2 regions of the Bacillus sp. F9_6S_D1_P_5 genome follow, and region 2 is predicted to be linked to the other one. Evidence: predicted binding sites of a transcription regulator. Region 2 holds the regulator's gene; the other holds the start of a gene.

Region 1 (12,816 bases), on a different contig from region 2:
TAATAAAAATCTTGTTAATAATAAACCTAATACAGCTGATAAAGTAAGTCTTAATACAAAAGATGGTGGCATTTCAATAATTTCCCCGTCTTCCTGAAACTTTACAATCAACTTTTTAAAATGTGAAAATAACTCTGTTTCTACTAAATGTTGTATTTCATTTTTTAGTTCTGGCTGAAATGGCACTTCTTGAATTAATATTTTTATCATTGGAAAATGCTTTTTTGCAAATTCAAATCTATTATGAATAACAACTCTTAGAAGCCCTTCATATGATTCATACTCCGATTTAAAAATTTCCTTTGCGAAGGCTTGTACGAAAAATGGTGCAGCAAACTTTGTTAATGTCGGCATGACGACTGCTAACAATAAATCTTTTTTCGTTTTATAGTAGCGGAAGATTGTTCCTTCTGCTACACCAGCACGCTTTGCAATTTCACTTGTTGATGTTGAAGCATATCCTTTCTCTTCAAACATATCAACAGCTGCCTCTAATATACGCATTTGACGTTCATTTCGTTTATCCGTATTTGTTGCGGCAATTAATTCTTCCAGCCAATCCTTCTTCATCTATAATGCCCCTTTGTATCATCATTATATTTTCCGATGTTTCTTTAATGCAAATACATTTCCTATTGCAAATAATAGTGAAAAAAGTAGTAATACAGTAAGTTTTATATTTTATCTTATAATAAATAGTAGTATATTATAAGTGCTTAATTATTAATCTTTTTTCAAGTGACATATCAGCGATATTTTATGTCTATTTTGTATAGGTGTTAGCAAGTTCGTTTGCAAACTTGTTAGCACTTTTTTTATATCACCTCTAATAGATAAACCTTCACAAAAACATCATACTTAGCTGTCAACTCTTCTAATTTCTTTTCCCTATATTTTGTCACTGTAAAAAAATGAATGATTGGTATTTTCCCATTATATTTTTGTGAACTCTTCGTACTTTTTTATTTTCTCTTCATTCACTTTCATTTTCTGCGAACGATCTATTTCAACCGCATGAAGTATTCCTTCTTCATCACGAAACTTCACATCGGGAACTATTTTCTTTTTTTCCTTATTCTTTATATAACGTATATCCGTTTCAATCTGCCAATCGTCCGGACAGAATAAATGTAACCATGCTTCATTCCGTAATAATGCATGTGCAAGCTTCCCTCTTGAAACAACCTTACCATCATCGCTAAACAAAGCATGCCCTTCTTTATTTAGATAGTACACATATTCTTTCCCTTGCATTGTTTTACTTAAATACGGCTTCAAATCTCCCATAATTCTGTTTGCATTGCGTATACCACCCCCATATCATGTACACACATTAAATGCCTTCTTGTGGCAAACTGGAGCTTTCTAATCGTCGCAAGTATCGCCATCTGACGGTTGATTTTCATGTGACTCTGGATGTTCGTGTTTTTCCACCTCATATTCTTTTAGATGTTTCCACATGACCTTGTCATCGATATACGGCACTTGCAGTACAGTAAAGTTTTCCTTCATATATATAGCTCTTCCTGGAATAGATGGTAGTTGTTCTAATCCGGACTGATCAATTACAACCTCTGATTTTGTCCAAATATAATCCTCCCACGTCTCAATCCTTACATATATAAGGCTAAAACTTTAAATATTTTAGATATATACCTTTATATGTGTATGAAATTAGTTCGTAATCCACTATCGGCTGTAAAGCTTTATTTTTTACGTCTGTTATTATGTAATTTACTAGCAGTGATCATTTTATTTAACAAAATCTCACCAGATTCTCTAAGCATATTTAATGGTTTTCACCAGGTATAAAGTATAAAAACAATTAAAGAAAAGAGACTGTCTTCAAAAGTTAATCTGAGGATACTTTTTTGACAATCTCTTTTCTTATATCAAAATTTTCAACTTCAAAACTTACAAGTGATTATACGAATGTTATACCTGCACTTGCGAAACCTGTAATAGCAGTAGCTATATCAAAACCAGGTGTAGTTGATGAAACAACAAGTAATATCTTATCTTGTGGAGCGACCGCAATGGCTTGTGCGCTAATACCACTTGAAGTATTACCGATAGCAATAAGACCACTAAATGCTGGTGTTAATAGTAACGGTGTACCTACTGGAGTGAAAGTATTACTTGCTGCTGGCGCGCTGTACAACTGCATTTGAATTTGTATGCTTCCTAATGCTAAAGCAACCGCTACAGTTACACTAAAGAATCCTGCTAACGAAGTAATTGTACCTGCGCGAGGAGCTACAAATGCGAAATCAAATACTGGAGGTAGAGGGCCTATAGTAATCGGGCCACCAGGTGGGACAATTACAGGGAAGAATGAACTTCCAAATCCAAGAAGTGCTCCTGTGTTTGCTAATCCATCTAAAACAGTTGCTAACTCTACTGGTCCACCTGATGCATACGGAATAACCGCTCCAGCTCCTGTTGCTCCTGTTAGGCCTGTTGAACCTGTTGAACCTGTTGGACCTGTTGGACCTGTTGGGCCTGTTGGACCTGTTGGGCCTGTTGCTCCCGTTGGACCTGCTCCGGTTCCTGCTGGGCCTGTTGGACCTGTCGCTCCTGTTGGGCCTGTTGCTCCCGTTGGACCTGCTCCGGTTCCTGCTGGGCCCGTTGGACCTGTTGGACCTGTTGGACCTGTCGCCCCTGGAGTAGCATTGATTAATTGAATTAATAAATTAAAAAGAAGTTGTAAAGTTGCAGAATCAACATTTGAGTTGCAGGATATAGGGATAAGATCTAAAGCGAAGAAGAATTGTGCAAGGGCGCTATAAAATTGTTGCAATAATGTTGACAATTGACCTAAATTAGGAGCTGGAGATTGTAATAAAACTAAAATACTTTGAGTTAATTGTTTCAAAAAATTAACTTCTGAGGAAGGTAATAAGGAATTTAAGAAAATTAAAAATTGATTAAACAAATTGAATAACGCTACTCTGTTTGCATCACTTGGATTTGCAAAAAATGCTGAAATAGCTGATACTAATGAGTTTAGTAAAGTAATTAATTGACTTAATTGTTCCCTAGTAATAGGAACTGACTGTGGATTTTTACAACAATCTGCTGAAAAAACAATCGGATTGCAGTTATTATGATCAAAACAATCATTATGTTTCATTTATTTCCTCCTTATTTAATAATTTTGAGAGAATATTCTTATACTAAGAAACACTCAATTGTAATGGTATTGAATATTTTTAAATATCCATTTTTCTTAGAATAAAAATAGTTACTAATAATTAAACTATAAAAATTCAGTTTAATTACATTCACAACTCACATAATATAAGTATACCCATCTATTTATCTAGTGCTTAGATTAATTCCCTAATGAAAAAGCGTATTTTTAAAGGAATACGTTATTACTCCTATCAACGCGTTTATTTTGTCAATAAACGAAAAGGCATATTAATTTATAAGTTCAATAATGCCATTCTAGAGTAATACCAAATGAAGTTTTTTGAAAAACTTTAATCTTCACAACCTAGTTGTTTATATCATGAGTTTCTAATAATACATTTCATTTTCCATTAAGAGCTAATCATTTTGCTTTTGCTGACTAATTATTTCTTTGTAACAACTTATACTCATCTTACATACATTATCTTGAATCCTTACTTTTTAAACCATTTGATTGTTCATGACTCACAAACATTAACAATATATGAATGGTGTACTGATTCATAGAAGAGTACCATATAATGGTGCTCTTTTTCATTTCCTATAAAATAAAATTTTGTATAAAAGATACACACTTAATCGAAAATAACTTCATAAAATATTTTGTGTTCCTTTCTTTATAAAATAGTCGTTACAAAATGAATCTCGTCACGAGAGCACTTTATATAAGTGCTCTTTTTGTGTTCCGAATTAATACAAAATGAAATTTCTATTTAAATGTGTTTACACGATTTTTTTACATATCTTTTTGGGTTTTAAACTCATTTAAATTAATACCTAAGAATTATTAGGATAAGCAACATATTATAATAAAACAAAAAAGATTTTATCCATTGTTAAACGGAGGTGTTTCTAATTAGTACAACTTTAATTTCACATTTTTACAATGAAGAGTATTTACTCCCATGGTGGTTAATGCACCACACAAAACTATTTGATCATGGCATTCTTATTAATCGTGGATCTACTGATCGTTCGGTTGAAATATGCAAATTATTTGCACCTCATTGGGAAATCCGAGATTCAAAAGTATTAGAGTTTGATGCCTTATTAGTTGATCAAGAAGTAATGGAAATAGAACAAGAAATTACGGGATGGAAAATGGTTTTAAATACCACTGAATTTCTTTGCTGTGTTGATAAGGAAGCCTTTTTCTCTTCTCTTGCTACTTTAGGGAAAAACATGTATTCCATTAGGACTATTCTGATGGTGGATGAACCTTCTCACGGTTATACCAATCCGAGATACGGCATTCCCCTTGTCAAACAGCGTTACCATGGGATAATAATTCATCCCACTCCACCTGCCCCATACTACGGTGGTAGATTCCTCCACAATTACTCGCAAGGTAACTATTCGGCGGGGCGACATTGGTCGTTTCATCCATTCATCGTTTACATGTATCCTGCTTTCGTTTTAAAATTCTTTTACAGCCCATGGAATAAGGCTATGAAAAATCGAAAATTACAAATTGGTCCGACTCTTTCTAGACATAGCATCAAGCATGGCTTAGGTACTCATCACCTAGCAACGCTTGATGAATTAGAAAAAAAATATATATTCTTTGCAACTTCAACTATTGATCTTCGATTACTCCCAGAATATCAAGCTTTATTTCCAGATTTATGTTTTCCTAACTAGTAATCCATCAAAAATATTTTGAACCTTTCCATACGTTCTTTACTTTTAAGTAAGAGCCATTCCTTTTTAAAATAGCGTTTTTGTTAAAATCTTTTCACATTTAAACTGGACAAGCATATATTATTGTATCTCCTCTTTTCTTTCATAGAATTTTACATTTGCTGAGACAACACCCCCTTCGGATGTTGTCTTTTTTCTTATGCATCAAATAAGGATTTTGTTTAGTATTGAGTTGAAGCTATAATACATGGATTGCATTAAATTCATTAAGTAATGTACTGTAATCTTCTTCACGAGATTGTAGTTGATCTTGTGATAACTTTAGTGCGTCTTCCGTTTCCAAGCGTAATTTTGTTTCTGCGATGTGTTCTTTTGCAAGTAGCTCATTTGCTTTCTTGAGGTCCTCATACAGCTTCGATACTTCACGTAACTCTTTTTGCATCGCATCTTTTTCATCAAGAACTGTATTTAATCGACCTTTCCAAAAAGCATCTAACGATTCTGCTTTCTCGATATGTTCAGTAGCTACAGATTTTAATTCTGGTGGTTCATATTTCGTTTTCTCAACATTTTGAGGTTGTGGTGATGGTTTTGTATTCCGAGGATTCTTTGATGCACTTACACGCTTATTAGGCGTCCCGTTTGCTTCGTGTCTTTTAGAAACTTGATAATATAAATTCCCTTCTGTTACTCCAAAATCTGCTCCGATTTTCCCCCAAGTCCATTTCTTTTCATCAGAAGCACGTAATTTTTCAGCAGTCTCACAAATTTGATCCCAATTTCTTTGTTCAGCCATATGTTCCGTTCTCCCCTCATCTAGGCTTTCGCCTAATGTTTTTAAACGCTTCCCAATAGAACAATTCCGATAACAATATTTGATACCCCTATCTTGACTAGTGCCTTTTGGAACATCCGTACATCCTCCGCAGTTATTATCAAGTAGCGCTGAAATTTCAGCCCTTATTTGCCGTTTCTCCTTTTTGCTCAATCCATCACCCCATATGAGATTGAAAGGCAGGTAGTACAACGAACTTTTCATACTACCAACCTGTTTTCCACTGATTTCTCCTATACCTTCGCTAGTTCTTCTAATGTGAAAACTGAAATTTCAATACGTGGCTTTTCCGAATACCACTTGCTCACGTGCAAATCGACAATCTGACTATCATCGTTCCAAAGTACTTTATTGCATGCATCTTTTATGCCCTTTATGTAATTATCGACATCTGGTTTTGCTGTTGGGCGTAACAGTCCTTGTTCTGCTTGTAGTGCTTTCTTTTTCGAAAAACTTTTAAGTGATGGCTTATATACTTTGACTTTCATCACGAGTGCTCCCTCAAGCAAATTAGCTGGAGCATGTTCTGAAGCAACTAATTTTACATATTGCTTAAAATCACGTGATTTTTTTGGATCATACATACGAACTCGACCATTAATAGTGTTCGCTCGCGGTCTCCCTTGTGCTACTGGTTCACCAAAAACTGTAAAGGTAATCATCAATATCCATCATCCTGGCGTTGATGATTTACTTTGTTCTTTTCCAGGTATGCTTGTTCTATATCTTCATGAGTAAATCCGAGGTGCTTTGTTCCTAATTCCATAAACAAGTTAAAAATTGTTTCAACGTCATCCGCTAATTGCAGTTTACTGTCTGGATAATTATGTGCTGTATCCCCCATTTCTCCTACGTAATAAAACAACTTGTTACATGTTCCAACGATTGTTTTTTCTGTTTCATCCTCGCAACGAAACTCTATTTTCACATCTAACTGATTGCTGATACTTAAAATAAAATGCAGTCCATCCACAAACTCTGTCAGAATGGTTTCTTTTTCACTCGGGCCCTTATTACTCCAATGTTTAAAACAACGTGTTTCGTTCGCTAATTCAGCAATTTCAACCTGTAGCGCTAAGATTAAATTACTAACTAAGTTTTGACCTTCTAAACCATGTTGCTAAATAATCCGATTATCAAGTATCTTTTGTAATTCACGTAATTTTGCGATATTCATTATTTTCTTTCCCCTTTCGCTTCACTGATCAGTAAAGTAATTTCATAAACACCATTTATCAAACATTCCATGTTTCTTCACCCCTTGAATATTTTTCAAATAAAAATACATACTATTTTCAAGCCGCCGTATCCACGGCCAATACTTCTTTCTTTTGTTGCAACAGAAGCAGGTAGGTTCTTAACTTATCTGCTTTTCCTGTATATTTTTTTTAATATCGAAAATAATACCAACAAGCTGTTTGAACTAGCAGCTTCACTCTTCTCGTAATGGGAATGCAATTTATCACAATTAGCTAATCCATTCGACTCACTGGCAGACAACCAAATTTGTTGTCTGCTTTTTGTATGAGATTTTTCATTTTACATATACTACTTTTGAGCCTGTTACCAATACAAGCCATTTGGTGTTTTGAATTCCGACTAAGCTTTTTTGTTGCATAGATTTTCACATCTTTGACAACACTGTTTTAAAGCGCGTTTTCTGGTTATTCGTAGTTCTAATCCAGAATAATTTTTCTCCTATAAAGGACGGCAGGTACGACTGCTCGTCCTTTTTTACTTATACCGCATACTCTCCCTTCTGGTAGTTTCGAACCACATTCCCTTCATCATCGTAGTAAGCAATTTCCCAAAAAGGATGACAGTTGTGCTTCTCAATTTCCCCATCGAACAAAACGGACAAATGAGTTTTCCAGTTCCCAACGATTGTCCCCCACATGCCAGCTACGTTTACTCGCATACCCATGTAAGCAAAATGGAGGTTGCGGTAATTCTGCATTTTCTTAAACGCTTTTTCTGCGCTGTACATGCGCTTGATGTCAAAAACACCTTCGTTCTCGCACTTTACAAACTTCATAAATTCCACCATCGGCATCGTTAGAAATTTTGTTCTGAACTTTTGCCAGTACAGAAATCTTGCTTTACTTTCTGTTTCCGCTACCACAAATTCTTCGTTCGGCCAATGTTCGAAAATGGTTGTTAGCTTGAATTTGTAAAGAATCACCATCCTTTCACCTCCCATTAATTCGTCATCAACTTACGGAACAGTTTTTCATTTCTTGTGTCTAGTGCGTGATCAATGAGGTGGTATTTTATTAACTTGTCAATTTCATTATGATCTTCCCCATCAATATGCGTTTCAAGTGAACACTCATCATCTTCAAGTACTTCCATGTATAAAGGTTCGTTGTATTTACCTTTGAAATTGATTTGAATGTAAATTGAGGCATCATTCGCATTAAAGTGATGATATGCTGACATCCCATCTGTGACAGTTAAATTCGGTTTATAAAACGCGAACAGTTTGCCTTCTGTAAACTCTGCTGAAATTTTAATTCCATACGGATACTTCTTTGCATTTTCAACAAAGTGGATTCTAGTTACAAACCTTAAATGTTTACGAAATGTGTAGATAAACGGAAAGCCCTCATGTCTTCTGGGCAAGATATGGTTTAGAACAAATTGTATAAACGACATGGGATTCTTCGATATAGATAAATGGAAGAACCTATCACCTGAGGATGCTGCGGAAATAAAAAAGCACTTTGATTATGTTGTATTTAAAGCAATGCAAAATAAACAAAAGTATTAAAATTCAATGGTCTGAATTTAAGCATCAAAAGAGTTTTACAAATAAAAAGAAAAGCCCTCTTCACGGGCTTTTCTTTTTGCAGTAAAACAAGAACGAATGTTCCTAATTTTAACAATGAGGTGAAATTCTTGAATTGGTCGTATCAAACTACCCTACTCGAAGATTGGATTACGGCGTTTTATCAAAATCTTGACATACGAACACCAAGTGATTTATGTATTGATAAAATCGCACACAAATGCAATATAATACTATTGAAAGAAAATATCAATTCGTATTACATAGCGAACAACCTTTTAAAAATGATTGTTCTCGACGCCCGCCTCCCTTTAGAAAAACAACGAGAAGTCTTTTTCCATGAATTATGTCATATCATGCGGCATGTTGGTATACAAGGAATAATGCCCACTACTTTTCGGGAGTTGCAAGAATGGGATGCGGTTCGTTTTACCATTTATGCTGCTATTCCCTTTCATATGTTAATATTTATAAATCCTTTAAATGACACTATTATCCCTGAAATGTCTGAAGTGTTTCAGGTAAGTCCTGAATTATGTAAAAAACGTCTTACTCAAATTCACAATAGAATTCAATTGTAGGAGCAGTTAGCATAAATGATTATGTCCGAAAAAGAACTTTAAATGAGATAAGATGACCATCTACCCTCTTTTTCATTCGACAAAAGCATATAAATAAGTTAAATTATATTTGCTATCTGTTTTCGAAAAAAATGTGTGCCATTATATAATCGGAGGAAATGATATGGGACTTTTCGGTACAAAAAATCCAAAAACTATTACAGATAATAGTTTTTCTTGGAAAGACAATGTAATTGAAATTACAGAAAGCGGTTATTTACAGAGCAAGGGCCTAATCAATATGGTTCGTATTCCTGTTCGCCACATTGATACCGTTACATATTCTATCAGCACTATAAAACCATCTATGAGCGTAGACCTTAACATTATAGGTAAGGGTGTTGTCTTAGGAGTTATAACTGTAGGCATTGATTTGAAAGACGAAGTTCAAGATTGGTTACTTAAAAAAATTGAAAAATAAATTTCTGTAAATCAAAAGCACAGTAGCATTAAGCACTGTGCTTTTTTCTTTCTTTATATTCCGGTTCCTGAATCTAAGATTACATCCCAACCACCAGCATCATCAATTTTATGACCACCAAGGTCCTTTGTAAATTTCCAAATTTTTTTGATACAGTCCTTAAAATAATGGAAGGTTGCTGCATGTTTTCTTCCCCTTTTTTAAAAATGAGTGAGTACTCACTTTTATTTTACTCTTGCGTAATTATATGTCAAACTTCATTGATTAGTATGTATTTTTAATCTTAAACAATGAAACAGAGTCGACATTAGAATATCATTTCTTAAAGTCGACTCTGTTTCATTTAAATTATATATTTTACTTTACGTTTTTAAATTCATATATTTCCTAATTCTAGCAACATCTAAAGAATATTCAATAACTAACTGCTGTAACGGTAATATAACTGTGTCGGGATATAAATGGGCATATTGTAACGTTTCTGCATATTTTTCTAATCTTTTTTCTAAATACTTTATAATTTGATCCGGATGACTTACTAATAAGCATTTACAATAATAATGTATTTGTTCCTCAATCGCCGTATACTCTTCAATTTCATATTCTTTATGCATGTGTACACCCCTTTATGTTTTTATACAGATTCTTTATCACACTTTTCACTCGACTAATTTTTAAGTTTTTTGATTATTTACACTATAACAAACTCTTCGGGTCAAATTTTGTTACTTTATGTAACGTAGAAAATTTTTAACAAAATTGTAATGTTAACTTGTATAAATTTCAAATGACCTATTTTTCTCTATACAAAAAGTCGTACAGTTCAATTTAACTGTACGACTACAAGTTCTGGCCTATTGAAAATTCTTTGCGGAATGACACTATTGCCTAAGCCTCTACTCACTACCATAGATGTATTTTGTTTTTCATATAAACCGGCTGTATATGTAGGGAATAACCCTTGATTCGGAGCAACTAATCCTCCGATAAATGGCAATCTAACTTGTCCTCCATGAGCATGCCCTGATAACACTAAATCTATTTTCTCATTAGCATACTCTGCCAGAAATTCAGGTCTATGGGATAGTAATACATTATATGTATCTGGCTTCATTTCAAATTTTGCTTTTAAAATTTCATCTTTTACAATATTTCCTTCATCACGGTTTCCAGCTACAAATGCCGGATCATCGATTCCAAGTAAATTTATTTTTTGTTTCCCTTTATGAATCGTTACATGTTCATTTCTTAAAATAGTAACATGGTGTTTCTTTAATTCTTTCTCTAAATCATTATATTTTCCTGACCATTTTTCATGGTTTCCTGTCACAAAATATATAGGATACTCCATTACAAGTTCTCGTATTAATTCCATACTTACTTCTGCATCGTATGATTTACTGTCAATCAGATCACCTGTAATAACAATAACATCTGGATTTTCACCTTTTACTTTTTGAATTAAAGTTTCTTGATTGTTGCTAAATTTTTTATTATGTAAATCTGAAATTTGTAGAATTTTAAAACCTTTAAATGTAGAAGGAATTTTGCTAGATTTTATATTAACTTCAGTTATACTTATTAAATTGTTCTGTACATATAAAAAGATACTAAAGCCTACTATTATGGCAATAAACAATATGATTCTATTCATATTTCTCTTCATATTCTCTCCTTTTTATTTTCATAGAACACTTATTTATGTTAACTATATTATATTATACATTTTTGGAATTGTTTAAGTTAATAAAATGCAGTACATGAAATTTCAGATAAATTACGTAATAAATATTTGATTTGTTTACTTTTATCCATTTCAAAATAAGAATACAAAAACGATTCTTTTCACACGAAAAAGAATCGTTTTCTAACTTTATTCCTTCAATAACATTATTTTTACAAATGTAAAACTCATATACTATTACCTTAAAGCATTAACTATAACTTCAGCTGCTTCTGCAATAAGTTGATTATCATAGGTAGCCTCTTTCTCATCTTTACTAGATAAAATTGCGATGATAATTGGTGCTCTATTTGGCGGCCAAACGATAGCGATATCATTTCGTGTTCCATAACTTCCAGCTCCTGATTTATCTGCAACTATCCAGTCAGTTGGTACACCTGCACGAATAAGTTTGTCTCCTGTAGCATTCCCTTTCATCCACTCTGTAAGAATGTTACGCTTATGATTTGGAAGCGCATTTCCGACCGTAAAAGCTTTCAGGTTCGTAGCAATCGCTTTCGCTGTACTAGTGTCACGATTGTCTCCTGGAATAGCCTCGTTTAATTCTGTTTCAAAGCGATCAGACATAGTAACACGATCACCCATCTGTCTAAGCGCTTTTTCATATCCTTTTGGTCCGCCTATTTTGTTAAATAAAATGTTCCCTGCAGTATTATCACTGTAACGAACAGCAGCCTCAGCAATTTCTCCTAGTGCCATTCCAGTATCTACATGTTTCTCTGTAACAGGTGAATAATCTACTAAGTCTTCTTTCGTATAAGTAATAACTTCATTTAATTTCTCAGTCGAGTTTTGCTGTAGTAATACCCCTGCCGCTAACGCCTTATAGGTTGATGCAAAAGCAAACCTTTCGTTAGGTCGATAAGAGATTGTTTCATTTGTACCAGTATCAAAGGCATACACACCTAATCGAGCATCATATTTTTTCTCTAGTTGAGAGAACTCTTTGTGCGTCGCCTGATTTTTATGTTTTATTTGTCCCTTCTTTTCTTTTGCTTCAACTTGCAGTGGTCCTCCTGTAAAAGCTTCTAGGCTTGTAAGACTTAAACCTAATATACCAACACATATTCCTATTTTTAGCATCCTCTTGTTTTTCAAAATCATCATTCCTTTCAAGTTCTTAACACTTTTTTACTTACACATAATAGACAATCACCGAAACAAATTTGTTCCATAAACTTTTCAAAATTTTTAACTAGTATGAGAGTCATTAACAAAATAAGAGATAGCAACAATGATCGTCGCTATCTCTTATTTCAAATCTAATTTTTATTTATAAAGACTTTTATATAAACAGAATCTCTTTCGCTTAGAGAAGTGTACAAGTTTTACTGATTTTGATTTGGATTATCTGTATTAGTAGCTTCACCATGTATACGCTGCTTTTTCAAATCAAAGTATACATCTAAAACTTCTTTTCCAATTATGGAATTAATTCCACTTTTATCATTATGAAGCCACGGAACTACTACTGAGAATGCTACTTCTGGATTATCATATGGAGCATATCCAACTAACGTTAAGTTGTAACATTCCATACGTTCTCCTTTCGCATTTCTACCAATCGGATCA
Region 2 (12,816 bases):
ATCAAAACGGTGACTTACAATTAAGTGATGATGCTCGTCACTTCATCGCAGGTATCTTAAAACACGCACCAGCATTTACAGCGGTAGCAAATCCAACTGTAAACTCTTACAAGCGTTTAGTACCTGGATACGAAGCTCCTTGTTACGTAGCATGGTCTGCACAAAATCGTAGCCCATTAGTACGTATCCCTGCATCTCGTGGTATTAGTACACGCGTAGAAGTACGTAGTGTTGACCCAGCTGCAAACCCATATTTAGTAATGGCTACATTATTAGCAGCAGGTCTTGACGGAATTAAAAACAAATTAACTCCACCAGCTGCAGTAGATCGTAACATCTACGTAATGACAAAAGAAGAGCGCGAAGAAGCAGGTATCGTTGATTTACCAGCAACATTAGCGCAAGCATTAGTTACATTACAATCGAATGAAGTAGTATGCGGTGCACTAGGTGAGCATTTACTTGAGCACTTCATCGAAGCGAAAGAGATTGAGTGGGATATTTTCCGCACGCAAGTTCACCAATGGGAACGCGATCAATATATGTCTCTATACTAAGAGAGAGAAAAGCCTTGATACTACGGTATCAGGGCTTTTTTATTTGTGGGCAAATATAGAAGTTTGTGAAATGAACTGGATGGGTGCCCGCAAAACGCCCGAAAAAAGTCATGTGGACTATTTAAAATGCGTGCTAGCTATGAATGAAAATGTGAAAGTTGAAGTATGGTGTGGATGTATTTAATTCGAAAATTAAGTGTTGAAAAATATAGTACCTTGCTATAAACAATACCAAGTGGTATATTATGGATATAACGGGTACCGTGTATTGGACAGTACTGAAATGAGAAAGGGGGATTGACCTTGAACGTTCAGTTTAAAAAAGGTGTGTTAGAGCTGTGTGTGTTGGCACTTGTGAAACGTAAGGATTGTTACGGATATGAACTTGTTCAGCAAATCTCAAATAAATTTTTAATATCGGAAGGGTCAGTGTATCCCTTATTACGTCGTTTAACGAAAGAAGGATATTTTCAAACGTATTTGAAAGAATCTACGGAGGGGCCGCCTCGTAAATATTATCAACTAACGGAGCAAGGGGAAACGCAACTGAATTTGTTAGTAACAGAGTGGCGTGATTTTGCAAAAGGCGTACAAGAAATTATTGAAGGGGTGGAATGGGATGAGTAAAGAGCAGTTTCTTAAAGAATTATCAAGTCATCTTAGAAAGTTACCGGAAGAAGAGAGGAAAGATATTTTATTTGATTATGAAGAGCATTTTCAGTTTGGGAAAGAAGAGGGGAAAACTGAATTGGAAATAATAAAGGGTCTTGGCTCGCCGAAAGTAATTGCGAAAGACTTACTTGCTTTGTATCGATTTGACGAAATGAAAAAGGATCCATCTACTTCCAATATAACAAGGGCTGTTATGGCAGCGATTGGACTTAGTTTGTTTAATTTTATTATTGTATTAGGCCCGTTAGTTGCAATTATCGCTTTTATATTTTCCTTTTGGGTTGGTGGGATTGCTAGTGTAGTGACACCATTTTTCGTTATTGCAAAAGTATTTATGGGTACCTTTATATGGCTGGATGTATTCGTTAGTATAACGTTTGTTGGGGTAGGATTGTTGTTATGTATTATCGCTTATTATAGTACAAAGTGGTTTAAACGATTATGCGTAAGTTATGTATTATGGAACTTCAAAATGATAAAAGGGGAATAGATGATGAAAAAAATATTGTTAGTAGCAATCGCTTGTATCATTATTGGAGTAATAGGGATTTCACAAACATATGAAAAAGCAGTACAAACTGCAGAAAAAGGAAACAAAGAAGACGTTATTAAAAACGAAACATTAAAAAATATAGAAGTTAAGTTAGACGCTGGGGATATTGTTGTCCAAAAATCTCCCGACTCTTCTTTTTATGTAAAGCACACAGGAGATACACGTAAACAAGAGGTTCGTATTGCCGAAGATGGTGACACATTAAAAATTATTGGGGAAAACGAAAAAGGTGCTACATTTGATTTTTCTTTTTACAATTTCAAGTTTCAAACGTCTACATTGACTATATTTGTACCAGAACGTTCTTACCATGAGATAAAAGTTAATTCATCTGCTGGACAAATAGAAATAAGTGATGTGAAAAGTGATCGTGTAAGTGTTGGGACACTCGCCGGAGAAGTAGATTTGAAACATGTCACAGCTAAGAGTGTAGAAGGATCTTCAAAAGCTGGTGAGGTAAATTTTAAAAAGGTAATAGGGAAAGTAACAGCGAAGTCGGCTAGCGGGGAAGTGCATATTATGGATCATGATCCTAAGTATGATGTAGAGGCAAGTTCAACTGCTGGGGATGTAGATATTACTTTATTGGAAAAACCACAAGATGCAGTTATAACTGGGCAAAGCGCTGCTGGCGACGTGACAATTTTTAATGTAGAAAATAATAATATAACAATTGGCAATGGTAGTAAAAAAATTAGCGGTAAAACAGCTGCTGGCGATGTGACGATTGAAACTCGTTCATAACAAATAGAATGTATGAAAATCTATCAAAATACAAAAAAGAAGATAATTACCGTATGTAAATAAGGTAATTATCTTCTTTTATTATTATTAATGTAAATCACGATATACGCCAATTACTTTTCCGATAACTGACACTTGTTTTAAAATGATAGGTTCTAATGAAGAGTTTTCCGGTTGTAGACGGAAATGGTCTTTTTCTTTATAGAAACGTTTAACAGTTGCTTCGTTATCTTCTGTTAAAGCGACTACAATTTCACCGTTATATGCAGACTGTTGTTGGCGAACAACAACTAAATCTCCATCGAAAATACCGGCTTCAATCATACTATCTCCAGAAATACGTAACATAAACACTTGGTCTGCTCCAGCAACAATGCTAGCTGGGAGTGGGAAGTGATCTTCTACACTTTCAACTGCTGTAATCGGTAATCCAGCAGTGACTTTCCCGACAATTGGAACTTGAATAACAGATTGTGTTTCTGCATCCATTCGATCGTCACCTAAAATTTCAATTGCTCTTGGTTTGGTTGGATCGCGTCGAATATATCCTTTTTCTTCTAGTCGTGATAAATGTCCGTGCACTGTAGAACTAGAAGCGAGGCCGACTGCTTGACCGATTTCACGTACGGAAGGTGGATATCCTTTTTCTTGTACTTTTAGCTTAATAAAGTCGAGAATGTCTTGCTGGCGTTTCGTTAACTTTTCCATGTTTTCTAACACCTCGTTTTCTTTCATTTTTCTTATTAATAAGTATAACATGCGAAAAAACATTCTACAAACATAAGTTCGAACAAAAGGCGAATTTATGTTACACTAGAGGGAAATAATAGTGAGAAAGAGGGGTTCATAATGAATGCAATTATTTATGCGCGTGTGAGTACAACAAAAGAAGCGCAAGAAACGTCACTATTACGTCAAAAAGATGAATTATTGCATTTAGCTGAGCGCTACCAAATGAATGTTACTAAGGTGATTGAAGAGCAGGCGAGTGGCTATACAATTGAACGTGACGGCATATTAGAAGTGCTTGATACAATTCGAGATGAACAAATTGATGTGTTACTCATACAAGATGAAACGCGCCTTGGTAGAGGAAATGCAAAAATTGCATTAATGCACTGTTTACATAAAGAGGGAATAAAAGTATACACGCATACGCATAATGGCGAATTGCAATTGTCGGATTCTGATTCGATGGTATTAGATATTATCGGTATTGTTGAAGAGTACCAAAGAAAGATTCATAACTTGAAAATTAAACGTGGTATGCAACGCGCCGTAGAAAAAGGTTATCGTCCAGAAAATAATTTAAAGAATCGTCATTTAAGTGTAGGGCGAGAGAAGAAAGAAGTGCCGATTGAGGAAATTGTACGTTTGCGCAAGAGTGAACTTACTTTCGAAGAAATTGCAGCGACGCTTCGCGGCTTTGGTCATAACGTTTCAAAAGCGACGGTACATCGTAGATATGTAGAGTATACAAAGCAATTGCTTGATAAAGAAGAGTAACTATTGTATGATAATAATCAGTTTTGATTAGAAGGGGGATTCGAGATGCTTAGTCACGAACTCGTTGAACGCATTAACTTCTTAGCGAAAAAAGCAAAAGCTGAAGGTTTAACTGAAGAAGAACAACGTGAGCGTCAGTCGCTACGTGAACAATATTTAAAAGGATTTCGTCAAAATATGTTAAACGAACTTAAAGGAATTAAAGTCGTTAACGAACAAGGTACAGACGTTACACCGGCGAAATTAAAAGCTTTAAAAAAGCAAGATAATGCAAAATTAAACTAAAAGATGGGCGAAGCCCATCTTTTTTATTTATTACATTCGTTATTTAATGACTTTCCAGTTATTATTAACTGTTGCCTCTATCTTTTTGTGTTTCAAAATATAATTAGCGATCAGTTCAGACATATCTGTTGGTATGTCTTTTATTACGGACTTATTTTGGAACATAAAGAAGTTTCCGCCGCCGCTAGCGCGATAATTATTCATAACGACGTCATATTCTTCATCCATATTAAGAGGAATGCCTTTGCATTGTAAAGATTCTACTCTCTCGCCAAGAGGTTTGGAAATGTTTAATACGTACGAAATCCCTTCCCACATATCGTAATTATAGTGTTGCGGCTTTGGTTCTATGAAGGTAGGGTTTACGATAATATCTCCATCTGCATTTAATGTGAAATAAGAAGCAGAGAGTTCAAGGGCATCTTTTATATCTGCTCCAGTTATTCTAATTACTTGTAATGTATTTGGATAAATATAATTAGAAACGATGTCACGCATTGTTACATGATTAGGGAAACCTGGAGATGTATTATGAAATAAGCTTGTACAAGAAATAGAAACATTAGCTATATCCATCTGTATCTTATTTATAAATTCAATAAAAGGATGGTCTTGCAAACGAGTTTGCATAGCGTCTGAAATTTGCATGTCTCCATAGATTAGTCCAATAGGTTGATCGAGCCAATTTTGTGTTTTCTCTTCATAATCGGCAACTAAGGAAAGAATATGTTGGTCCGTCGCAATTCCTTGCACAGGCAATAATTGTGAATAACTCTCTTTTTTTATCCATTTTTTTTCTGCTTTTTTGAATGTCACTGTTATTTTTCCAATGAAGTGTCCATTGCATCCAGTCTGTAAAATTGTTACACCATTTATTACGGTGTGAGCGATTTCCCGATGTTGGTGGCCTGTTAGTAAAATATCTATTCCTTCAATTTCATGGCACATTGCATATCCTTGGTTTTCACCTGTTAAAACTTCAGTCGGTACCCCGGTTTGTAGATCGCGTTCAAATCCTCCGTGATACGCTACGACTAATAAATTTGGTTTCTCGTGTTCGTGAATGTAAGAAACCCACTTTTTTGTTGTTTCTAATGCATCTTCAAATTGTAAATCTTGAATGTGATGGGGTTGTTCCCAATTAGGAATGTAATGTGTTGTTACCCCTAAAATAGCAATTTTTATATTTGATTCAATATGTTTTATTATATATGGTTTCCCGAAATAAGGTTCTTTGCTGTTTTTATCTAAAATGTTTGCTGATAAATATGGGAAGTTCGTAGTAGAAATAGCATTGTTTAATATGCCCATTCCATAATTAAATTCATGATTCCCAATCACTGCGGCATCGTAACGTAAATAGTTCGCTAATAAGGACATTGGATTTTTCTTATCTTTTTCATATGTAGCGTAATGATAAGTAAAGGGTGTTCCTTGTATGAAGTCACCGTTATCAATTAAAAGGACGTTTCTATTTTGGGAACGTTCTTTTTTTATAAGAGTAGAAATTTTAGCTAAACCAATTTCAGCTTCGGAGTTATCTTGGTAGTGAATTGGATAAACAGTACCATGTATATCACTTGTTAATAAGATGTTTAAAGTTACATTTTGATTTTGATTCAATATCATTCACCTTTTCTATTGTTATCTACTAATTAAGCATATCAAATATATGAAGAGAATTTTAATGAGAATGTATAGAATGTGTAAAGATTCTGTAAATAAGCAATTATTAATAAAAATGTGTGATATATTTCTTCATGTTTAAGGCAGGTAATTTATAACAACAAAAATGGAGGCTTTAATATGTTGAAAAAAGTTTTTGCAATGAGCACGACAGTTGTACTGGCGGCGGGATTATTAAGTGGCTGTGGAACGAAAGAATCTAGTGCAAGTAAAACTGAAGATACGAAAAAAGGTTATGTACCGAAGACTTTAAATGTTCAATTTGTTCCTTCTCAAAATGCAGATACATTAGAGGCGAAGGCAAAACCACTTGAGAAGCTATTAAGTGATAAATTAAATATTCCGGTAAAAGTTAGTATTTCAACGAACTACAATACAATTGTAGAAGCGATGGCATCTAAGCAAGTAGATGTAGGATTTTTGCCTCCAACAGCATATGTGCTAGCACATGAGAAAAAGGCTGCAAATGTAATTTTACAAGCGCAACGTTTTGGAGTAGATGATGAAACAGGAGCTCCTACAAAGGATTTAGTAGACTTTTATAAATCAGAATTTGTAGTTAAGAAAGATTCAAATATTAATAGTGTAAAAGATTTAAAAGGTAAAAAAATAGGTTATCAAGATGTAACTTCATCAGCGGGATATGTATGGCCTGCGGCAGTGTTGTTAAAAGATGGAATTGATCCGCTAAAAGATGTAAAACCTGTTACATTAAAAGGTCATGATCAGTCGCTTATTGCTCTTTTAAATGGTGATGTAGATGCAGCTGTTGTATTCCAAGATGCTCGTAATATTGTAAAAAAAGATTATCCGAATATATTCGATCAAACGAAAATAGTGAAATTTACAGAGAAAATTCCAAACGATACGATTTCGGTACGCTCTGATTTAGATGAAGAGTGGAGCAAGAAATTACAGGATGCTTTCATTGAGATAGGAAAGAATGAGGAAGGTCACAAAATCATTAAAGAAGTATATTCACATGAAGGATATGTTAAATCTGATGATAGTAAATTTGATATCGTTCGTGAATATGGAAAGAAAGTAAAAACGCAATAATACATATGGAAATGGCAGCTAACTGGAATGATATGTTTTCAGTTAGTTTGCCGTTTTGAATACATAGAAGGTAGGTAAGATGTGTGATAGAGTTTCGAAATGTCTCCAAAGTGTATCCGAATGGTACAAAAGGATTAAATAATATAAACTTGAACATTCAAAAAGGTGAATTTGTTGTAATGGTAGGGCTGTCTGGGGCTGGAAAGTCTACACTTCTCAGATCGGTAAATCGACTTCATGAGATTACAGAAGGCGAAATTATGATTGAAGGTGAGTCTATTACTGCTGCAAAAGGAAAAGGCTTACGACGCATGCGCCGAGATATTGGTATGATTTTTCAAAGTTTTAACCTTGTAAAGCGATCAACGGTATTGAAAAATGTATTAGCTGGCCGTGTTGGGTATCATTCAACACTGCGTACAACGTTAGGTCTATTTCCAAAAGAAGATTTGGAGCTTGCTTTTCAATCGTTAAAAAGGGTGAATATTTTAGAAAAAGCATATGCGAGAGCTGATGAATTATCAGGAGGACAACAGCAACGGGTATCGATTGCTAGAGCATTAGCGCAAGAAGCAAAAATCATATTGGCAGATGAACCTGTTGCATCGTTAGATCCGCTCACAACAAAGCAAGTATTAGATGATTTGAAAAAAATCAATGAAGATTTTGGAATTACAACAATTGTAAACTTACATTCTATTGATTTAGCTAGGCAATATGCGACACGCATTATTGGATTACATGCGGGAGAAATTGTTTTTGACGGTTCAGTAGAAGAGGCAACAGATGAAAAATTTGCTGAAATTTATGGAGACGTAGCGCAGAAAAGTGAATTGTTAGAGGTGGCGGTTAAATGAGTGACGTGACGATATATTCGAAAGCGATACCGAAGCCGCCGAGTAAGTTGAAACATATGTTAACGTTTATTCTAGTCATTTTACTGTTGTGGGGAAGTAGTGTACAGGTCGACGCATCATTTTCAAAACTAGTAATTGGTTTTCCTAATATGATGGATTTGTTAAAAGAGATGGTGCCGCCAGATTGGAGTTATTTTCAAGTTATTACAACAGCGATGTTAGATACAATACGTATGGCGATTATTGGGACGACTTTAGGAGCGATTTTAGCTATTCCACTGGCACTATTTGCGGCAAGTAATGTGTTTACGAGTACATTCTTGTACGGTCCAGCTCGATTGGTTTTAAATTTTATTCGAACGATACCAGATTTATTATTAGCGGCAATCTTCGTAGCTATTTTTGGAATAGGACCACTTCCAGGTATTTTGGCTCTTACTTTTTTCTCAATTGGGCTTGTGGCAAAATTATTGTATGAGTCAATTGAATCGATTGATCCAGGTCCATTAGAAGCGATGACAGCAGTAGGAGCAAATAAAGTACAATGGATTGTGTATGGGGTAATTCCACAAGTGAAAGCACATTTTGTTTCCTATGTTCTTTATACATTTGAGGTGAACGTACGTGCAGCAGCTGTTTTAGGTTTAGTAGGGGCTGGCGGTATTGGATTATATTATGATCGTACACTTGGATTTTTACAATATGAACAAACTGCCTCTATTATTATCTATACTCTTGTTGTTGTATTGTTAATTGATTATGTAAGTACATTGTTGCGGGAGAAATTATAATGAGTAAAACGACGTTAATCGTATCAAAACCGAAGAAACCGAGTATGTATCGCTGGATTATTTTTATAGCACTTACATTTGTTTATGTATGGGCTTTTTCAGGAGTACCATTAGAGGGAATCAAGGATACGGCGAGAGAAATTACAAAAGCAATTATGACAGGTGTATTGAATCCAGATTGGTCGTATGTATCTTTGCCAGATGGTGAAGATTTATTACACGGCTTAATTGATACGTTGGCAATTGCGATATTAGGTACATTTATTTCTGCCTTTTTATCTGTTCCATTCGCTTTTTGGGCAGCAACGAATATGAGTAGTGGGAAATTAACTTCAGGAACTGGAAAATTTGTACTTAGTTTTGTTCGTACATTCCCTGAACTAGTTATGGCTCTTTTATTTATAAAAGCTGTTGGACCAGGCTCTTTTGCCGGAGTTCTAGCTTTAGGGTTACACTCTATTGGGATGTTAGGAAAACTATATTCAGAAGGAATTGAAAATATAGATAAGGGACCGACGGAAGCGTTAATAGCAACAGGCGCGAATCGATTTCAAATACTTTGGTATGCAGTATTACCACAAGTATTACCGGATTTTCTATCGTATACGTTATACAGGTTCGAAATTAATGTGCGATCCGCTGCTATTTTAGGTGTTATTGGAGCAGGTGGGATTGGTACGCCTCTAATTTTTGCACTAAGTTCACGCAATTGGTCTCGTGTGGGGATTATTTTATTGGGCATCATTTTAATGGTCATTATCATTGATTATATTTCAAGTTCAATACGGAAGAAAATTGTATAATTTATTTTAAGCACCTATAAAAGGTGCTTTTTTTTATAATAAGAATAATGAATGTGAGCAATAGGGGGATAATTTGGCTTTACAGCATGAGTTTGTATTTGTTTCAAATGAAAAAATTAGATTTTAAAGGTATAGATTGGATTGAACTTTGTTTTCTATATAAAGAAGAGGCAACGATAGATGAGTGTGTTGTATTAAGTGATAAGCTAATCGTATATCTATTAGATTTCATCCATTGGATTCCGACCTATTATCCAGCGAAAAGAGCAGAAGGATTTGGAGTTCACTATTATAGTATTACGAAAATAGAACAGAACGGGCAATGATAGCAGAACAGTTATTTTGTTCGCTCGTTAGCATGTTTTCTTTAGCTCCAGAAATAATCGAACTGACAGGACAGTTTCAATGGGAAAATGATAATAATACGGATGGAGAATATGAAAGATACGTATTTGATCGAGATAAAGTATGCCAATATTTACAGTCGTTTATTCGTTTGCTTCGCAGAGTGAAAAATGGGGAAGGATATATTTTGTATTATGGAATTTAAAATTGATGAATAAATATACAGATAATTCCCTTTCTTTTTAAAATAAAAACAATGAAAAAGTATGTCATATTGAATGCCCATACATTCCCGAAATCATTGATTTTTTTATGAAAAACCAAAAAAATATCAACATATTTGTCGATACATGTTGTATAATCTTGCGTGGGAAGCTATCATATAAATGTATAAAACGTTTACTAATATAAGCGAAGGGAAGAATAGCATGTCACATTCAATCGAACAACTTTCTATCAACACGATTCGCACATTATCCATCGATGCGATTGAAAAAGCAAACTCTGGTCACCCAGGAATGCCAATGGGTGCAGCACCAATGGCTTATACATTATGGACTCAATTTATGAAACACAATCCAAATAACCCAACGTGGTTTAACCGTGATCGTTTCGTATTATCTGCAGGTCATGGTTCAATGTTATTATACAGCCTACTTCACCTATCTGGTTATGATGTAACAATGGATGACTTAAAGAACTTCCGTCAATGGGGAAGTAGAACTCCAGGACATCCTGAGTACGGTCATACAGCTGGTGTAGACGCAACTACTGGTCCACTTGGACAAGGTATTTCAACTGCTGTAGGTATGGCAATGGCTGAAAGACATTTAGCTGCTAAATATAACCGTGATGCGTATAATGTAGTAGATCATTATACATACGCTATTTGTGGTGATGGAGATTTAATGGAAGGCGTTTCTGCTGAAGCATCTTCATTAGCTGCTCACTTACAATTAGGTCGTCTAGTTGTGCTTTACGATTCAAATGATATTTCATTAGATGGCGATTTAAATCGTTCATTCTCTGAAAGTGTAGAAGATCGTTACAAAGCATACGGATGGCAAGTAATCCGTGTTGAGGATGGGAACGATATTGAAGCTATCGCGAAAGCAATCGAAGAAGCGAAAGCTGACGAAAAACGCCCAACGCTAATTGAAGTAAGAACGACAATTGGTTTCGGTTCTCCAAACAAATCAGGAAAATCAGCTTCACATGGTTCTCCACTTGGTGTAGACGAGACAAAATTAACGAAAGCAGCATATGCTTGGACTGCTGAGCAAGATTTCCATGTAGCAGAAGAAGTATATGACAACTTCCGTAAAACAGTACAAGATGTTGGTGAAACTGCGCAAGCAGAATGGAACACGATGCTAGGTGAATATGCACAAGCATACCCAGAATTAGCAAACGAATTGCAAGCGGCAATGAATGGTCTTCTTCCAGAAGGTTGGGAGAAAAACTTACCAACTTATGAATTAGGATCAAAAGCAGCAACTCGTAATTCTTCAGGTGCTGTAATTAATGCAATTGCAGAGTCTGTACCATCATTCTTCGGTGGATCTGCTGACCTTGCTGGTTCTAACAAAACATACATGAATAACGAAAAAGACTTTACAAGAGATGATTACAGCGGAAAAAATATTTGGTACGGTGTACGTGAGTTCGCAATGGGTGCAGCAATGAACGGTATTGCACTACATGGCGGTTTAAAAACTTACGGTGGTACGTTCTTCGTATTCTCTGACTACTTACGTCCAGCAATTCGTCTTGCAGCATTAATGCAATTGCCAGTAACGTATGTATTCACACACGACAGTATCGCTGTTGGTGAAGATGGTCCAACACATGAACCAATCGAGCAATTAGCAGCGCTACGTGCAATGCCAAATGTATCTGTTATTCGTCCAGCTGATGGCAACGAATCTGTTGCAGCTTGGAGACTAGCTCTAGAATCTACAAACAAACCAACTGCTTTAGTATTAACTCGTCAAGACCTTCCAACATTAGAAGGTGCAAAAGACGATACGTATGAAAAAGTAGCAAAAGGTGCATATGTAGTTTCTGCAAGCAAGAAAGAAACAGCTGATGTAATCTTACTTGCAACTGGATCTGAAGTAAGTCTAGCTGTTGAAGCACAAAAAGCTCTAGCAGTAGACGGCGTTGATGCAGCTGTTGTCAGCATGCCATCTATGGATCGCTTTGAAGCTCAAACAGCTGAGTACAAAGAATCTGTATTACCAAAAGCAGTAACAAAACGTTTCGCAATCGAAATGGGTGCTACATTCGGATGGCACCGTTACGTAGGTCTTGACGGAGATGTGTTAGGTATCGATACATTCGGTGCTTCTGCTCCTGGTGAGAAGATTATGGAAGAGTATGGATTTACTGTAGAGAACGTTGTTCGTAAAGTAAAAGAAATGCTTTAATGATTTTAGAAAAATCTCTCCGGCATGGAGAGATTTTTCTATGTAAATGAGTTTTTTCGACAGAAAAAGTTTTTTATCTCTCCGCAGTCAGACAATCATTGCAAAATTTCTTCTATATAATGAAGAGAAAAGGTTGTCCAGATTGGGAGGCGAAGGATGAAAACGTATGAATTGTATTTAATTCAAGAGGATATTGCGAAAGCTTACTTTGGTCGTGAATATTTGTTTTTTGATTTATTTGCTCGATTTTCAGAATCTGGGTCCCTTTCGGAGAAAAAAGTGTTGTATAAACAAATGATGTATATAACGATGCCATTACAAGTAATGAAAATTCATCATAAATTAGAACAAGCTCTGCGTGTTCTTGGTAAATATGATCGAACACATCATACACATACACTTTATACAGGAGCGGAATACGGCGAAATAATGGTGAAACCGCACTATATTCGCATGAATACCTCTGGAAACGTTTCTATGGAGACGACTTTCTTTGAGGTGTTAAGGAAGTGTGAATTAACATTTTTAG

The links. The regulator LexA, encoded in region 2, represses DNA repair genes until DNA is damaged. The targets are predictions, from matches to a motif close to CGAACATATGTTCG.
Region 1: ACUXEY_RS25995 (ImmA/IrrE family metallo-endopeptidase) is a predicted target of LexA. The motif match lies at 8,531-8,544, and genes of this name have one in related genera.

What each region holds. Positions count from the first base shown of each region.
Region 1 is NZ_JBTREW010000032.1:249-13,064, forward strand. Features, by position in the region: gene ACUXEY_RS25945 (TetR/AcrR family transcriptional regulator) at 1-570, opposite strand, end outside; partial or broken gene ACUXEY_RS25950 (replication-relaxation family protein) at 816-1,334, opposite strand; partial or broken gene ACUXEY_RS25955 (FtsK/SpoIIIE domain-containing protein) at 1,366-1,584, opposite strand; gene ACUXEY_RS25960 (exosporium glycoprotein BclB-related protein) at 1,925-3,133, opposite strand; gene ACUXEY_RS25965 (glycosyltransferase family 2 protein) at 4,111-4,836, shown strand; gene ACUXEY_RS25970 (zinc-finger domain-containing protein) at 5,075-5,824, opposite strand; gene ACUXEY_RS25975 (RusA family crossover junction endodeoxyribonuclease) at 5,905-6,333, opposite strand; partial or broken gene ACUXEY_RS25980 (dUTP diphosphatase) at 6,333-6,848, opposite strand; gene ACUXEY_RS25985 (MFS transporter) at 7,410-7,856, opposite strand; gene ACUXEY_RS25990 (YpiB family protein) at 7,871-8,326, opposite strand; gene ACUXEY_RS25995 (ImmA/IrrE family metallo-endopeptidase) at 8,561-9,040, shown strand; gene ACUXEY_RS26000 (hypothetical protein) at 9,204-9,500, shown strand; gene ACUXEY_RS26005 (hypothetical protein) at 9,863-10,114, opposite strand; gene ACUXEY_RS26010 (metallophosphoesterase) at 10,324-11,166, opposite strand; gene bla (class A beta-lactamase Bla1) at 11,422-12,348, opposite strand; gene ACUXEY_RS26020 (peptidoglycan D,D-transpeptidase FtsI family protein) at 12,573-12,816, opposite strand, start outside.
Region 2 is NZ_JBTREW010000001.1:7,915-20,730, forward strand. Features, by position in the region: gene glnA (type I glutamate--ammonia ligase) at 1-557, shown strand, start outside; gene ACUXEY_RS00050 (PadR family transcriptional regulator) at 861-1,184, shown strand; gene ACUXEY_RS00055 (DUF1700 domain-containing protein) at 1,177-1,719, shown strand; gene ACUXEY_RS00060 (DUF4097 family beta strand repeat-containing protein) at 1,720-2,526, shown strand; gene lexA (transcriptional repressor LexA) at 2,614-3,234, opposite strand; gene ACUXEY_RS00070 (YneB family resolvase-like protein) at 3,376-4,032, shown strand; gene ACUXEY_RS00075 (DUF896 domain-containing protein) at 4,078-4,317, shown strand; gene ACUXEY_RS00080 (bifunctional metallophosphatase/5'-nucleotidase) at 4,357-5,940, opposite strand; gene ACUXEY_RS00085 (phosphate/phosphite/phosphonate ABC transporter substrate-binding protein) at 6,124-7,062, shown strand; gene phnC (phosphonate ABC transporter ATP-binding protein) at 7,146-7,919, shown strand; gene phnE (phosphonate ABC transporter, permease protein PhnE) at 7,916-8,710, shown strand; gene phnE (phosphonate ABC transporter, permease protein PhnE) at 8,710-9,513, shown strand; gene ACUXEY_RS00105 (hypothetical protein) at 9,612-9,839, shown strand; gene ACUXEY_RS00110 (hypothetical protein) at 9,836-10,063, shown strand; gene tkt (transketolase) at 10,287-12,287, shown strand; gene sirA (sporulation inhibitor of replication protein SirA) at 12,444-12,816, shown strand, end outside.